One region of the Acetanaerobacterium sp. MSJ-12 genome, then DNA from elsewhere that is predicted to be linked to it. Evidence: a T-box and tRNA genes for the amino acid it is inferred to sense, from the RefSeq annotation. Region 1 holds a T-box; the other holds one or more tRNA genes.
What was found. The T-box of region 1 lies ahead of pheS (phenylalanine--tRNA ligase subunit alpha). A T-box ahead of a tRNA ligase gene usually reads a tRNA of that ligase, here a tRNA-Phe.

Region 1 (7,561 bases):
GGGTCTTGGCCCGCTCCCCCTCGCCGCCGTAGGTCATCTCCAGGGGGGCGAGGGTCTCCCCGTCAAAGGTGAGGGTGTAGGGGCCGTTTGCATCCTCTCCCCGCACGGTGATGCGGCCCTTCTTCTCGGTGACCTTGCAGTTTTGGGCCTTGAACAGGGTCTTGATGACGTTGGCCACCGCCGTCCCCCGCATCGGCGCCCCGCCGGGGTTGATGCGCAGCCCCCCATAGGTGAAGGAGAGGTCGGCGATGGTGATGGTGCAGCCCAACCCCTTGAGGGTCTCCGGGCTCTGCACCGTGAACTGGTAGGTGCCCTCCGCCGTCTTTTCCAGGTCGAGGGCGCAGGAAAAGCCCTCGCTCTCCACCGTCACATCGCAGGTAAAGGCCCCTTCAAAGGCGGTGGTGGGGTTTTTCACCCCCGCTCCCCCGTCCTTCTTGCAGCCGGCCAGCCCGCCCAGACAGCACAGCAGCGCCAGGGCGGCGGCCCACCCCCTCTTTGTCCGCGTCATCGCCTCTCCCGCCTTTCCCACAAACTGGTTCCCTCTACTTCTATGCAGAGAGGGGGCCGTTCATGTGCCGGAGCGGGCTAGAGCATCACCACAAAGGCCACGGCCTGGGTCCGGTCGTGGCTGATGCTCACGTCGATGGCCCCGCCCCCCGCCAGCGCCTGGGCGCGGGGGGAGAGGGAGAGCACCGGCTTGCCCCGGCGGTCTCTTAGCACCGAGATGTCCTGAAAGCCGACCCCGCGAAAGCCGGTGCCCAGGGCCTTGACAAAGGCCTCCTTGGCCGCCCAGATGCCGGCGGCCGTCTCGGCCGGGTGGCGGCGCGACGCCAACAGCGCCCGCTCCCCCTCGGTGAAACAGCGCGCCAAAAAGCGCGGATTTTCCAGGCAGCGGCGCACCCGCTCGATCTCGACGATGTCCACCCCACAGCGCAGCACAGCACAACTCCCCTTCTTTACAAACAGTGTATCGGCGGCCCGGGCAAAGGCGGGTTTCCAGTAAACGGGCCGACAAGGGCCCCTTCCGCGCGCCCGTTATCTTTTCCCACTATACCAAATTCTGTCTGACTTTTCAAAAATTCGGCGGGCGGGGTGTTGAAACCGCCCAAAAAATGTGGTAGAGTAGGGGCAGTAAACGCAGTGACGAAGGAAAGTAACCGTCCACAGACCGCCTCACAGAGAGGGCCCGGCCGCTGAAAAGGGCCCGAGGCGGGCGGGCGGCGAAGTTCCCTTCCGAGCGGCCCCGCTGAACGGCTTGTCTCAATAGGCGGGGACGGCAGGCCCCGTTACGGTTAAAAGAGTGTTTGCTCTATTGGCAAAAATCAGGGTGGTACCGCGGAAGCTGTTGACACGGCCTTCGTCCCTATAACAGGGGGCGAAGGCCGTTTTGTTTTCTCCCCCGTTCCCCGGCCGGGGCAGCGGCCAAAAAACGGGAGGGGCCCACGCCCCTCCGCAAAAAAGGAGTACAGAGATGAAAGAGGCACTGAAGAGGATCGAAGAGGAGGCGCTGGCCCAAATCGCCGCCGCCGAGGAGGGGCTTGACGAGCTGCGGGTCAAATACCTGGGCAAAAAGGGCGAGCTCACCGCCATCTTGAAGCAGATGGGCGGTCTCTCGGCCGAGGAGCGGCCGGTGGTCGGCCAGCTGGCCAACCGGGTGCGCGGCGGCATTGAGGAGGCCATCGCTCAGAAGACCGCCCAGCTGAAGGCCGAGAAGCTGGCCCGCCAGCTGGAGAGCGAGTCCCTGGACGTCACCATCCCCGGGCGGGCGCCCAAACTGGGCAAAAAACACCCCCTGACCCAGGTGCTCGACGACCTGACCGAAATCTTTTTGGGGATGGGCTTCTCGGTGGCCACCGGCCCCGAGGTGGAGTACGACTACTACAACTTTGAGGCCCTCAACCTCCCCCCCGACCACCCGGCCCGGGACACCCAGGACACCTTCTACATCACCGACAAGGTGCTGCTGCGCACCCAGACCTCCCCAGTGCAGGTGCGGGTGATGGAGCAGCAGAAGCCCCCCATCAAGATCATCGCCCCCGGGCGGGTCTACCGCTCCGACGCGGTGGACGCCACCCACGCCCCGGTCTTTCACCAGATCGAGGGGCTGGTGGTGGACAAAAACATCACCATGGCCGACCTGAAGGGCACCCTCAACACCTTCATCAAAAAGCTCTACGGGCCCGACACCGTCACCCGGTTTCGCCCCCACCACTTCCCCTTCACCGAGCCCTCGGCCGAGGTGGACACCCAGTGTTTCGCCTGCCACGGCAAGGGCTGCCGCCTCTGCAAGGGCGAGGGGTGGATCGAGCTGCTGGGCTGCGGGATGGTGCACCCCAAGGTGCTGGAAAACTGCGGCATCGACCCAGAGGAGTACTCCGGCTTCGCCTTCGGCATCGGCCTGGAGCGCATCGTCATGCGCCGCTACAACATCGACGACCTGCGGCTGTTCTCCGACAACGACCTGCGGTTTTTGAACCAGTTCTAAAGGGTGCGAAGGGGACTGCCGTCCCCCTCGCAAACTCCCCCGGCGCGGCCTTCGCTCCGCCGCGAAGACCGCGAGAGGAGTTTTTTCGGCGGCAGAGCTGCCGGAAAAACAGATTCGTGCAGAGCCGCGCAAAAGGGGCTGGCTGTCCGGGCGCATCGGATGCGCCGGTAGGGCCGTGAGAAAGCCGGATACAAATGCTGAAGGGCTGACCGGTGCCCCGATGCCCCAGGGACAGCAGCGACGCTGGGAAGACAGGTGGACGGCGGGAGCGCCCGAGAACGGCTGGCTCCCGAGCGCATCGGATGCACCGGCAGGGCTGCCGAGAAAGCCGGATACAAGTGCCGAGGGGTTGACCGGTACGCCCCGATACCTCAAGGACAGCAGCCGCGCCGCCGGGAAATTGGTGGGCGGTCAGAAGCCGCCAAGCGGTCTCTCCGCCCCGCGCAAAAGGGGCGGCAACATCCCATTTTCTTACACAAACAGATGGAGGAATCGAGTATGAACCTTTCTTATAAATGGCTGCAGGACTACACCCCCTGCGACCTCGCCCCCCGCGCCTACGCCGAGGCCATGAGCCTCTCGGGCTCCAAGGTCGAGGGCTGGTCCAGTCTGGCCGACGAAATCAAAAACGTGGTGGTGGGACAGGTAGTCTCCATCGCCTCCCACCCGCGCGCCGACAAACTGGTGGTCTGCCAGGTGGAGGTGGGCCGGGGCGAGCCCCTGCAGATCTGCACCGGGGCGGCCAACCTGAAGCCCGGCGACAAGGTGCCGGTGGCCCTGCACGACAGCAATCTGCCCGGCGGGGTGCACATCCAGCGGGGTGAGCTGCGGGGCGAGATCTCCGACGGGATGATGTGCTCCTTTGCCGAACTGGGCCTCACCATCCACGACTGCCCGGACCAGCGCGAGGACGGCATCATGGTGCTGGAGCCCGACGCCGTCGTCGGCCAGGACATTGTGAAGGCGCTGGAGCTGGACGACCTGTCGGTGGAGTTCGAGATCACCTCCAACCGGCCCGACTGCCTCTCGATGATCGGCCTGGCGCGGGAGACCGCCGCCACCCTGGACCGGCCCCTGCACCTGCCCGCGCCCACCGTGGAGCGCGAGAGCGGCGACATCGCCGACTACCTGAAGGTGGACGTGGAGAGCGACCTCTGCCTGCGCTACGCCGCCCGGGTGATCAAAAACGTCAAGATCGGCCCCTCCCCCAAGTGGATGCGCGACCGGCTGCGGGTCTGCGGGGTGCGCCCCATCTCCAACATCGTCGACATCACCAACTATGTGATGCTGGAGTACGGCAACCCCATGCACGCCTTTGACTACGACCGGGTCGCCGGGCACCACATCATCGTCCGCACCGCCAGAGAGGGAGAACACCTGGTCACCCTGGACGACGTGGACCGCACCCTCACCCCCGAAATGCTGGTCATCGCCGACGAGGCCGGCCCCTCGGTGGTCGCCGGCATCATGGGCGGCGAGCAGTCGGGCATCAGCGACGAGACCACCACCGTCATCTTCGAGGGCGCCTGCTTCTCGGGCCCCTCGGTCCGCCGCACCAGCAAGAAGCTGGGGCTGCGCAGCGAGAGCTCGGCCCGCTATGAGAAGGGGCTCGACCCCAACACCTGCATGAGCGCCCTGATGCGCGCCTGCCAGCTGGTGGAGGAGCTGGGCTGCGGCGAGGTGGTCGGCGGGGTGATCGACTGCTACAAAAACCCGCTGAAGCCCTGGAAGATCGCCCTGGACGAGGGCTACATGAACCGCTTTTTGGGCATCGACATCCCCCGCAGCGAGATGGAGGAGTACCTGACCCGCCTGGGCTTTGGCATCGACGGCGGCGACGTGGTGGTGCCCACCTTCCGCGCCGACGTGGAGCACAAGGCCGACGTGGCCGAGGAGATCGCCCGCATCTACGGCTACGACAAGATCCCCGCCACCCTGGCCAAGACCGCCGACGAGGCCGAGCTGACCGAGGAGCAGAAATTCAAGCGCGCCGTGGGCGGCGCCCTGGTGGGGATGGGGCTCAACGAGATCATCACCTACACCTTCATCAGCCCCAAGTACTACGACAAGATCGACCTGCCCGCCGAGAGCCCCCTGCGCGACAGCGTCACCATCCGCAACCCCCTGGGCGAGGACACCAGCGTCATGCGCACCACCGCCATCCCCTCCATGTTGGAGGTGCTGGCCCGCAACTACGCCAACCGCAACCTCTGCTGCCAGATGTACGAGATCGCCACCGAGTACCGCAAACAGGGCGGCCCCGACGACCTGCCCGACGAGAGCGAGGCCGTCCTCGTCGGGATGTACGGCGGGGAGAGCGACTTCTACCGCCTCAAGGGGGTCGTGGAGAACCTGCTGGAGGCCACAGGGGTGAAAGACGCCGTCTTCCTGCCCGAAAAGAGCGACCCCACCTTCCACCCCGGCCGCTGCGCCAAGCTGCTGCTGGGCGGGGAAGAGGCGGGCACCCTGGGCGAGATCCACCCCCACGTGGCCCAGAACTACGGCATCAAGCAGAAGGTCTATCTGGCCCGCATCCCCCTGGCGGGGCTGCTGAAAAACGCCCGCAGGGAAATCAGCTACCGGCCGCTGCCCAAGTTCCCCGCCACCACCCGCGACCTGGCCCTGGTCTGCGACGAGGCGGTGCTGGTGGGCGACATCTCCCGCGCCATCGCCGAGAGCGCCGGCAGCCTGCTGGAAGGGGTGGAGTTCTTCGACATCTACCGCGGCAAGCAGATCGGCGAGGGGAAAAAGAGCGTCGCCTACAAGCTGATCTTCCGCTCGGACAGCGAGACCCTCAAGGACGAGCACGCCGACGCGGCCGTGGAGCGGGTGCTGGCGGCGCTGAAGCCCCTGGGCATCACCCTGCGCAGCTAATATTTTCCAGATGTGGACGGCATTTTTCTTGATTCTTGGGGCAGGATAGTGTATCCTACAAAGAGAGGTGATCGCTATGCAGGACAAAACCATGACCTTTTCCATCTATGAGGACAAGGAGGACGAGACCCGCCGCATCCTCACCCAGGTCTACGACGCCCTGAAACACAAGGGCTACAACCCCATCAACCAGATCGTGGGGTACATCCTGTCCGAGGACCCCACCTACATCACCACCTACGACAACGCCCGCAGTCTGGTGCGCAAGCTGGACCGCGACGAACTGCTGCGCACCCTGGTCAAATCCTACCTGGGCGAATAGGCGCTCTGCCATCTGAGATCCGCCCGCCGCCCCCTGCCGGGACGGCGGTAAAGGGACGCGGACTCCCCCTTCGGGAGTTCGCGCCCCTTTTTTGTTTTCCTTGCCAAGGCCCTGACAGAGATGTATCATAAAGGGGAAATAATTTTACATCTTGCAAAGGGGAAATAAACGGGCGCCCCTGCAAACAGGCAGGGGCGCAAAGCCACAGGGTCTTCTGCACGGGGAATGGCGGCGGCCGGTCGCCGCATTCGCCCCTGCTGCGGGGCCAGTTGGCAAAAAGAGGGGGTTTTACCGTGAGATTTGCAAAGAGACAGCGGGGGATGGTCGCCCTCGCCCTGCTGGTGGCGCTGGCCGCCCTGTCGCTCTCCACCTGGGCGGAGGAGGCCCCTTATGCCGGGCCGGTCTTCACCTGGGCGGCGGCGGGGGACGGGGTCGCCGTCACCGGCTTTGACGACCGGTACCTCGCCTCCCTCACCGAGGCGCAGAGGGGGGACATCGCCATCGCCATCCCCGAAACCATCGGCGGCAAGCCGGTGACCGCCATCGGCGATCTGGCCTTTTACAACAACACCCACCCCTCGTACAAGGACTGCCGGTTCACCTCGCTGGACCTCTCCCAGGCGACCCATCTGGTCCAGATCGGGGAGATGGCCTTTGACAGCCACAGCGAGCTCACCGGCCCGCTGGCCCTCCCCGCCTCGCTGGAGACCATCGGCAAACAGGCCTTTATGGGCTGCCGGTTCACCGGCTCCCTCGACCTGCCCGACGCCCTCACCACCCTGGGGCAGGGGGCCTTCAAGTACAACACCGGCCTCACGGGGGTGCATTTTCCCGCCGGGCTGACCGCCATTGAAAACGCGGCCTTTTCAGGCTGCACCGGTCTGTCGGGGGAACTGGCCCTCCCGAAGTCCCTCGAGAAGATCGGCGCCCAGGCCTTTCAGTCCTGCACCGCCCTCACCGGCACCCTGGTCCTGCCCGAGGGGCTGACCTTCCTGGGCTCCCAGGCCTTTTACGGGACCAATTACTCCACCGCCGTCCTCCCCACAGACCCCGCGGTCGTTCTGGAAAACGGCGGCACCGCCTTTCGCAGCTGCACCCGGCTGACCGCCCTCCTCTGCACCGGGGAGAACTACGCCGCCTACAGCCAATCCCTCACCTATGCCGACGCCAAAAAGCTGCTGGGCTACCCGGTGCGCGTCTCCTATACCGACGGCTCGGCCCCCGCCCTCGAGCGGCTCTTTGGCCGCCCCCTCAACCTGGTCAAGGGCGCAGACGGCCACTGGGCGACGGACAATAGCTTTGCCCTGCCGGCGGACGACGGCGGCAGCGGCTACCTGACCCGGTGGAGCTTTGCCGAGGGGGGGAGCGCCGTCTCCCCCACCAGCGCGGTGAGCGGCGCCACCCTCTACCCCGTTCGCGGCTACGCCGACCCGGTGCTGACCCCCAGCGACAGCCGGGTCTCCAAGGTGTATGACGGCCGGCCCGCCGAGTTGAAAATCGACATCTCCCACCCCCTCAAGGGCGACGAGGTCTTTTTCTACTGCATGTGGACCAAGGTCCACAACTACCAAAAGGACAAAGACAGGTGGTCCGCCGACAACTGCTGGACTGCCGTCGACGTGGCCGACAGCGCCCCCGGCGGCGGCGACTGGTACCAGGTGACCGTCTACGGCTACGACTACGCCACCAAGACCAACTTCTACAAGAGCCAGACCCACTACTTCTACCTCGACATCCAGCCGGCCGACGCCACCGTGCTGCCCGTCTGCGCCGGGGACGCCCCGCTGGGGTCCGGCCTCCCCACCCTGGCCCTGGGCGAGGGCAGCACCCCCGGCGCCATCGCCTGGGAGGAGGGCCAGACCCCGGTGGCCGGCACCGCC
Region 2 (7,561 bases), on a different contig from region 1:
ATAGACTCTTCGCCCGAGACGTAGAGCACCTGCAGCTGCCTCGCCAAATAGCCGCAGATCTGGAGCATCAAAGTGGATTTCCCGGCCCCCGGCTCTCCCCCCAGCAAGACCAGGGCCCCCTTGACGATCCCCCCGCCCAGCACCCGGTCGAGTTCGCCGATGCCGGTCAAAAAGCGGGCTTCGCTCTCTTCGCTGACGCGGTTGAGGGCGGTGGGCACCCTGTCGGACTGGCGAGCGCCTGCCTTGGGGGCAACAGCGCCCCCTTTTGCGGCGGCGGGGGCGCGCACCAGGTGCTCCTCCAAGGTGTTCCAGCTGCCGCAGCTGGGGCACTGGCCGCTCCACCGGGGGAAACTCGCCCCGCATTCGCTGCAGGTAAAGGCTATCTTCTCACTCGATTTCATCTGTACCCTCCCAGATCGGACGGGGCTCTCTCCCCTTCTCTCTGTTCCTATTATAAGGGCTCTCTCCCCTTTCTGCAAATACAAAAAGAGACCGCCGAGGCGGTCTCTTTTCTCATTTAGGGAAGTAGGAATTCTTATTCGTACTCCACCACGTCGATCCAGCGCATCAGGAAGTCCTGCTCCAGGTCGTTGTGCTTGGTCAGCTGGGCAGCGGCCACAATGGGCAGCCAGCGCTGCACGTACTGCAGGGCAGTATCGCTCTTCTCGCAGAACAGGCGCAGGTACATGTCGGCCTTCTTCTGGTCTTTCAGGGCAAACAGAAGGTAGGTCATGGCCGCGTCGGCACTGGCGTTGCCCTGGGTCGCATGGGCCCAGTCGATGATGGTCAGACTGCCGTCCTCGCCGACGATGACGTTGCTGGGGATAAAGTCGCCGTGGCAGACCTTCACGTGCTTGGGCATGCTGTCCAGCCGGGTGTGCAGCTCGTACCGGGTGGTGGCGCTGATAGCGGTCAGGCTGCTAATCTGGCGGTTGAGTTTGTCTTTGAGCTTGTTGAGCATGGGGGCCTGTTTGCTGTGCATCTCAAGCTGCAGGGAGACAAACTGATCCATGTATTTTTCCAGGTTGGCCGGGTCCTCATCCATGACCTCTTCCATGGTCTTGCCGCGCTTGCGCTCCAACACCAGGGCCCATTTCCCGTCGATCTGGGAAACTTCCTGCACCTTGGCAGTGTTCAGGCCGGTCTCCTCGACGATGGCCTGGTTCAGCGCCTCGTTGAAGACGTATTTCTTGGGATGGGACTCCTCAAAGACCTTGACCACGCTGTCGCCGGAGAGATAGACTTTTTTGTAAGGGCGCGCTACGATGAGATCCTTTTCTTCCAATTTCATGATTCACTTACTCCTTCCAGGTGGGGATTGGCGAATAGACGGCGCGTTTGCTTACTTGCCGTAGTAGCACTTCAGGTAGATCTCTTTGATCTCCTTCATGAGCGGATAGCGGGGGTTGGCGCCGGTGCACTGGTCGTCAAAGGCCTGCTCCACCATGTCGTCCAGGGTGTCCAGGAAGTACTTCTCGTCGACCCCGTAGTCCTTGATGGTCTTCTTGATGCCGATGGCCTCTTTGAGCTCTTCCAGCTTGGCACAGAGCTTGTCGAAGACCTCCTGGTCGTTTTTGCCACTCAGGCCGACAAAACGGCCAATCTCGGCGTAGCGGGCCAGGGCATGGGGGTACTCGTACTGGGAGAAGGTGCCCATCTTGGTGGGGACTTCGACGGCGTTGAAGCGCATGACCTCGGTGAGGATGACTGCGTTGGCCACGCCGTGGGGCAGGTGGTGGAAGGCGCCCAGTTTGTGCGCCATGGAGTGGTTGAGGCCCAGGAAGGCGTTGGCGAAGGCCATACCGGCCAGGCAGGAGGCGTTGGCCATCATCTCTCTGGCCTTGGGGTCGTTGGCGCCGTTCTCGTAGGCGGAGGGCAGGTACTCAAAGACGCTCTTGATGGCTTTGAGGGCCAGACCGTCGGTGTAGTCGGAGGCCATGATGGAGACATAGGCTTCCAGGGCGTGGGTCATGACGTCGATGCCGGAGGCACTGGTCAGGCCCTTGGGCTGGGTCATCATGTTGTCCACGTCGACGATGGCCATGTTCGGCAGCAGCTCGTAGTCGGCCAGGGGGTATTTCACGCCGCTGTTCTCGTCCGTGATGATGGCGAAGGGGGTCACCTCGGAACCGGTGCCGGAAGAAGTCGGGATGGCGACAAAGTAGGCCTTCTCCCCCATCTTCGGGAAGGTGTAAACGCGCTTGCGGATGTCCATGAAGTCCATGGCCATATCCTCAAAGTTCACGTCGGGATGCTCGTACATCACCCACATGATCTTGGCGGCATCCATGGCGGAACCGCCGCCCAAGGCGATGATGGTGTCGGGCTCAAAATCGGCCATGGCCTTGGCGCCGGCCTTGGCGCAGCCCAGGGTCGGATCGGGGGCCACGTCGAAGAAGCAGGTGTGCTGAATGCCCATTTCGTCGAGTTTGGCCTCGATGGGGTGGACATAGCCGTTTTTGTACAGGAAGGTATCGGTGACGATGAAGGCCTTCTTCTTGTGCATGACCTTGCCCAGCTCGTCCAGAGCGACCGGCATGCAGCCCTTCTTGAAGTAGACCTTTTCAGGGGTTCTGAACCAGAGCATATTCTCTCTCCTCTCGGCCACGGTTTTGATGTTCAGCAGGTGTTTCACGCCCACGTTTTCAGAAACCGAGTTGCCGCCCCAGGAGCCGCAGCCCAGGGTCAGGGAGGGAGCCAGCTTGAAGTTGTAGAGGTCGCCGATGCCGCCGTGGGAGGAGGGGGTGTTGATGAGGACGCGGCAGGTCTTCATGGCAGCCGCGTGCTTGGCGATCTTCTCCTTCTGGGCGGGGTGCACGTAGAGGGAGGCAGTGTGGCCGTAGCCGCCGTCGGCGACCAGCTGAGCGGCCTTCTGCAGGGCCTCGTCAAAGCTCTTGGCGCGGTACATGGCCAGCACCGGGGAGAGTTTTTCGTGGGCAAACTCCTCGGAGATGTCCACCGACTCGACCTCGCCGATGAGGATCTTGGTGCTCTCCGGCACGTTGACCCCAGCCAGCTTGGCGATGGTGTAGGCCGACTGACCGACGATCTTGGCGTTGAGAGAGCCGTTGATGAGGATGGTCTTGCGGACCTTCTCGATCTCGTCTTTTTTCAGGAAGTAGCAGCCGCGGTAGGCGAACTCGTCCTTGGCCTGCTGGTAGACTTTGTCCAGCACGGTGACCGACTGCTCGGAGGCGCAGATCATGCCGTTGTCAAAGGTCTTGGAGTGGATGATGGAGTTGACGGCCATCCGCACATCGGCGGTGTCGTCGATGATGACGGGGGTGTTGCCGGCGCCCACGCCCAGGGCGGGTTTGCCGGAGGAGTAGGCCGCCTTCACCATGCCGGGGCCGCCGGTGGCGAGGATGATGTCGGCGCTGCGCATGACCTCATTGGTCAACTCCAGCGAGGGGACGTCGATCCAGCCGATGATGCCCTCGGGGGCGCCGGCCTTGACCGCTGCCTCCAGAACCACCTTGGCGGCGGCGATGGTGCAGTTCTTGGCGCGGGGGTGGGGGCTGATGATGATGGCATTGCGGGTCTTCAGGGAAATCAGGGTCTTGAAGATGGCAGTCGAGGTGGGGTTGGTGGTGGGGATGACCGCAGCCACCAGGCCGATGGGCTCGGCCACCTTCTGAATGCCAAAGGCGGGGTCTTCCTCGACAACGCCGCAGGTCTTGGTGTCCTTGTAGGCATTGTAGATGTATTCGGCGGCGTAGTGGTTTTTGATGACCTTGTCTTCCACAACGCCCATGCCGGTCTCTTCGACCGCCATTTTGGCCAGCGGGATGCGCTGCTTGTTGGCCGCCATAGCTGCTTCATAGAAAATCTTGTCGACTTGTTCCTGAGTAAAGGTCGCAAATTCCTTCTGCGCCTCTCTCATTGCCTTCATCTTTGCGATCAGCGCCTCGACGCTGTCAATGAGGACAGGTGCGGTTTCGTTTTTCTTCGCCATACTGATTTTCCTCCAATGCGGTTGTTGGGTGGCTCTGCTTACTATATCCAAGTATATAGCATGACGAGCTTTTTTCAAGTGGTAATTGATAATTTTTTAACGATGTCCACCACTTTCTATTTCCCCAACAATTCTTTTTCTGTTTGAGCAGATTTTATCATCAAATTGATGGCCTTCCCCCTTTTCCGACAGAAAATCGTTGATTTGCCATCTCACTTCTCCCCTATTATACCCTGTCATATTGCATAAGAAAAGCCTTTTCAGGCAGAAATTATAATGCTTATTTTTGTTTGAGCATCTCCCCTGCCCGCTCCCTCTTTCGCACAAAAAGTGCCCTCGCTCCCCATTGGGTGCGAGGGCACGGTTTTCTGTCTCTTAACGGGACTCCTGCCACTGGGAGGACTGCTCCAGGTAGGCACAGAGTCCCTGATAAATGCAGAGGGCCAACTGCTGCTGGTAGCTGCTGTCTTTGAGCTTTGCCAGCTCCTCTGAATTGGAGATGAAGCCGCACTCGATGAGGACCCCCGGTGTGGTACTGTTTTCCAGCAGAAAGTACTCCTTGCCGGAGGGCTTGTGTTCCCGGTGGCTCTCGGGCTGCAAGTTGGCGCGAATGGTCTGTTGGATACACTTGGCCAACAGCTCGCCCTCGGCGTTTTTCTTGTTGTAAAATACCTGGGAGCCCTTGTTGGCGCTCTGGTAGGAGTTTTGATGGATGGAGAGGAAGATGGCGTTGGGGTGGTCATTGATCAATTTGAGGCGATTTCGCATGTCTGACTTCTTGCGCTGTGAGAGGTTTTTCCCCTCGCTCTCGGTGGAGGTGTCCTGCTCCCGGGTCATGATGACGGTGTATCCCTGAAAGGCAAGGGTGTCCCGCAGCTTGAGGGCAATTTGCAGGTTGATGTCCTTCTCCACCACCGAGCCCGACGTCGCACCGGAATCAAAGCCGCCATGGCCCGCGTCCAGGATGATGACCGGGCTCTTTTTGAGGTCGGCGTCGCTGGCAATGGCAAAAGTCGTGAAGTTGCAGAGGGTGATGACCAGGGCCAACAGGACCGAGATCCCCAGTAGGAGATAGGGGGGCTTGCACCTTTTTGTGACAAACAGCATATTTTTCACCTCTCGGTAAACGTATGCAGTTTTGGCAGGGGTTATGTCTCGTCCTTTTCTCCCCTTCCGCGGTAACAAAAAGAAAGCCCTGAACCAAAGATCCAGGGCTTTCTTTTATATGGAGGCGCCACCCAGAATTGAACTGGGGATAAAGGTTTTGCAGACCTCTGCCTTACCGCTTGGCTATGGCGCCATATTCACGGTTATGCAAAATATCTGCATAACCGGCTCTGTAAAACGGAAGGCGCTAATTTCTTAGCGCCTTTTTCGTGGAGCGGGTTACGAGGCTCGAACTCGCTACCTCCACCTTGGCAAGGTGGCGCTCTACCAGATGAGCTAAACCCGCGGAAATGGTGCCTCCGATCGGAATCGAACCAATGACACGAGGATTTTCAGTCCTCTGCTCTACCGACTGAGCTACAGAGGCACACATTGGCGACCCGGAAGGGGCTCGAACCCTCGACCTCTAGCGTGACAGGCTAGCGTTCTAACCAACTGAACTACCGGGCCATGTATACCAACTGAAAGAGAAAAGCGGAACTTTTTGACCTCTTTCAGGGTTGCCGTTTCTTGTCCGACAACGTTTATTAGTATACAGGAGATGTGTTTATCTGTCAATAGGATTTTTCAAATTTTTTAGCTCTTCTTGGGTGAAGTTGTATTTTCTTTCACAGAAGTGGCAGCAGACCTCCACCGGCTCCCCCTCGTCGATCATTTCCTGCAGCTCCTCGTTCCCCAGGCTGAGCAGCGCCTTCTCCACCCGCTGGCGGGAGCAGTTGCAGCGGTACTCCACCGGGAACTCGTCCAGGATATTGGGGGCAAAGCCGTCGAGCACCCGCTCGATGATCTGCTCCAGAGACATCCCGCCCTCGAGCATCCGGGTGACGGAGGGCAGCTCTTTGAGGTTGCCCTCCAGCTGCTCGATCTCCTCCTCCAGCGCGCCGGGGAGGAGCTGCACCAAAAAGCCGCCGGCCGCCCGCACCGTCAAGTCGGGATTGACCAGCACCCCCAGGGCGCAGACGGTGGGGACCTGCTCGCTGGCGGCATAATAGGCGGTCACGTCCTCGGCCACCTCGCCGCTCACCAGGGGCACACTACCCACATAGGGGTCTTTCATGCCGGTGTCGCGGATGACCGTCAGGGTGCCATCCCGCCCCACCGCGCCGCCCACATCCAGCTTTCCGTAGGGGTTGAGGGGCAGTTCCACCACCGGCTGGCTGACGGTGCCCCGCACATTGCCCCAGGCGTCGGAGACGGCGATGACATTCCCCGCCGGCCCCCCGCCGCTGAGGCGCAGGGTGACGCTCTGTTCCTTCCCCTTCAGGCCGCAGCCCATGATGGAGGCAGCGGTGAGCAACCTGCCCAGAGCGGCAGTGACCACGGCAGAACTCTCGTGGATCTGCTCGGCCCGGGCGACAACGTCGGTGGAGTCGATGGCGGTCATCACCACTCCCCCATTTTCACTGATGGCGCGCAGTACACGTCCCATCTATTTTCCCTCCTTCTTGGCCAGGTATACCACCCGCTGACTCTTCTCTGTCACCGGGCGGTCACGATACCCGTCAAAGCGCTGCAGCAGCGCAAATCCAGCCTCTTCCAAGGCCGCCTGCAAAAATTCAGGGGCATACCAGGTCTCTGAAAAACACTCGTCACAGCGGGCAAACCGGCCGTCCTCCCCCTCTTCAAAAAAGGTGAGGGAGATGTCGGTCACCCCTTCCTCCTCCCGCCACTCGTTCTGCCAGCCGCAGTAGAGGTCGCCCAGGTCGTAGAGGTAGGCGTTGTTCCCCAGCACCTGGGCGTGCTTGTAGCGGGTGTTGACGTCAAAGAGGAAGACGCCGCCCTCCTCCATGAACAGGGAGACGCGGGAGAAGGCGCGGCGGACCGCCTCCCGGTCGGGCAGGTGGTTGACGGTGTCCAGGGTGGAGACGGCGGCGCGGATGGTCCCGTACAAATCGAGCTCCTCCATCCCCTGGCCCAACAACAGGATGTCCTCCCCGCTCTCCATCACCCGCTCCCGGGCGATCTCCAGCATCTCCTCCGAGGGGTCGGCGCCGATGAGGTCGTACCCGGCCCGCGCCAGGCGCAGGCAGAGTTCCCCCGTCCCGCAGCCGGCATCCAGCACGATGCCGCCGTCGATCCCCTGCTCTGCCAGCTTTTCCACAATAAAGCCGGCCATACGCGCCCTGTCCACGTTTTCGGTGAGGGCGTCGTAAAAGCCGGCAAAATTGCCGTAGAAATTCTGCTGTCTACCCTTCAAGGTCGGTCTCTCCCGCCATCGAGTCCAGCAGTTTGTCGTAGCCGCCGCACCCGTAGAGAAGGGAGCGGTTGACCCGGCTGATGGTCGCCGTCGAGGCGCCGGTCTCCTTGACGATGTCGCTGTAGACCTTTTTCTGCCGCAGCATCCGCGCCACGTGAAAGCGCTGGGCAATGGCCTTGAGCTCCTGAATGGTGCAGAGGTCGTCAAAAAAGTCATAGCAGTCGTCCAGGTTGTCGATGGAC

Region 2: it encodes a tRNA-Phe, which carries the amino acid that the T-box ahead of pheS (phenylalanine--tRNA ligase subunit alpha) is inferred to sense. The anticodon was not compared.

Annotation. Positions count from the first base shown of each region.
Region 1 is NZ_JAHLPK010000009.1:49,972-57,532, reverse strand. It holds gene KQI11_RS10525 (hypothetical protein) at 1-508, opposite strand, end outside; gene acpS (holo-ACP synthase) at 586-939, opposite strand; T-box leader at 1,132-1,368, shown strand; gene pheS (phenylalanine--tRNA ligase subunit alpha) at 1,472-2,485, shown strand; gene pheT (phenylalanine--tRNA ligase subunit beta) at 2,984-5,359, shown strand; gene KQI11_RS10505 (IreB family regulatory phosphoprotein) at 5,436-5,681, shown strand; gene KQI11_RS10500 (leucine-rich repeat protein) at 5,975-7,561, shown strand, end outside.
Region 2 is NZ_JAHLPK010000003.1:217,638-225,198, forward strand. It holds gene radA (DNA repair protein RadA) at 1-401, opposite strand, end outside; gene KQI11_RS04745 (phosphotransferase family protein) at 536-1,291, opposite strand; gene adhE (bifunctional acetaldehyde-CoA/alcohol dehydrogenase) at 1,343-3,955, opposite strand; gene KQI11_RS04755 (N-acetylmuramoyl-L-alanine amidase) at 4,331-5,062, opposite strand; tRNA gene KQI11_RS04760 (tRNA-Cys) at 5,182-5,255, opposite strand; tRNA gene KQI11_RS04765 (tRNA-Gly) at 5,333-5,408, opposite strand; tRNA gene KQI11_RS04770 (tRNA-Phe) at 5,414-5,489, opposite strand; tRNA gene KQI11_RS04775 (tRNA-Asp) at 5,496-5,572, opposite strand; gene hslO (Hsp33 family molecular chaperone HslO) at 5,670-6,551, opposite strand; gene KQI11_RS04785 (class I SAM-dependent DNA methyltransferase) at 6,552-7,319, opposite strand; gene KQI11_RS04790 (YerC/YecD family TrpR-related protein) at 7,309-7,561, opposite strand, start outside.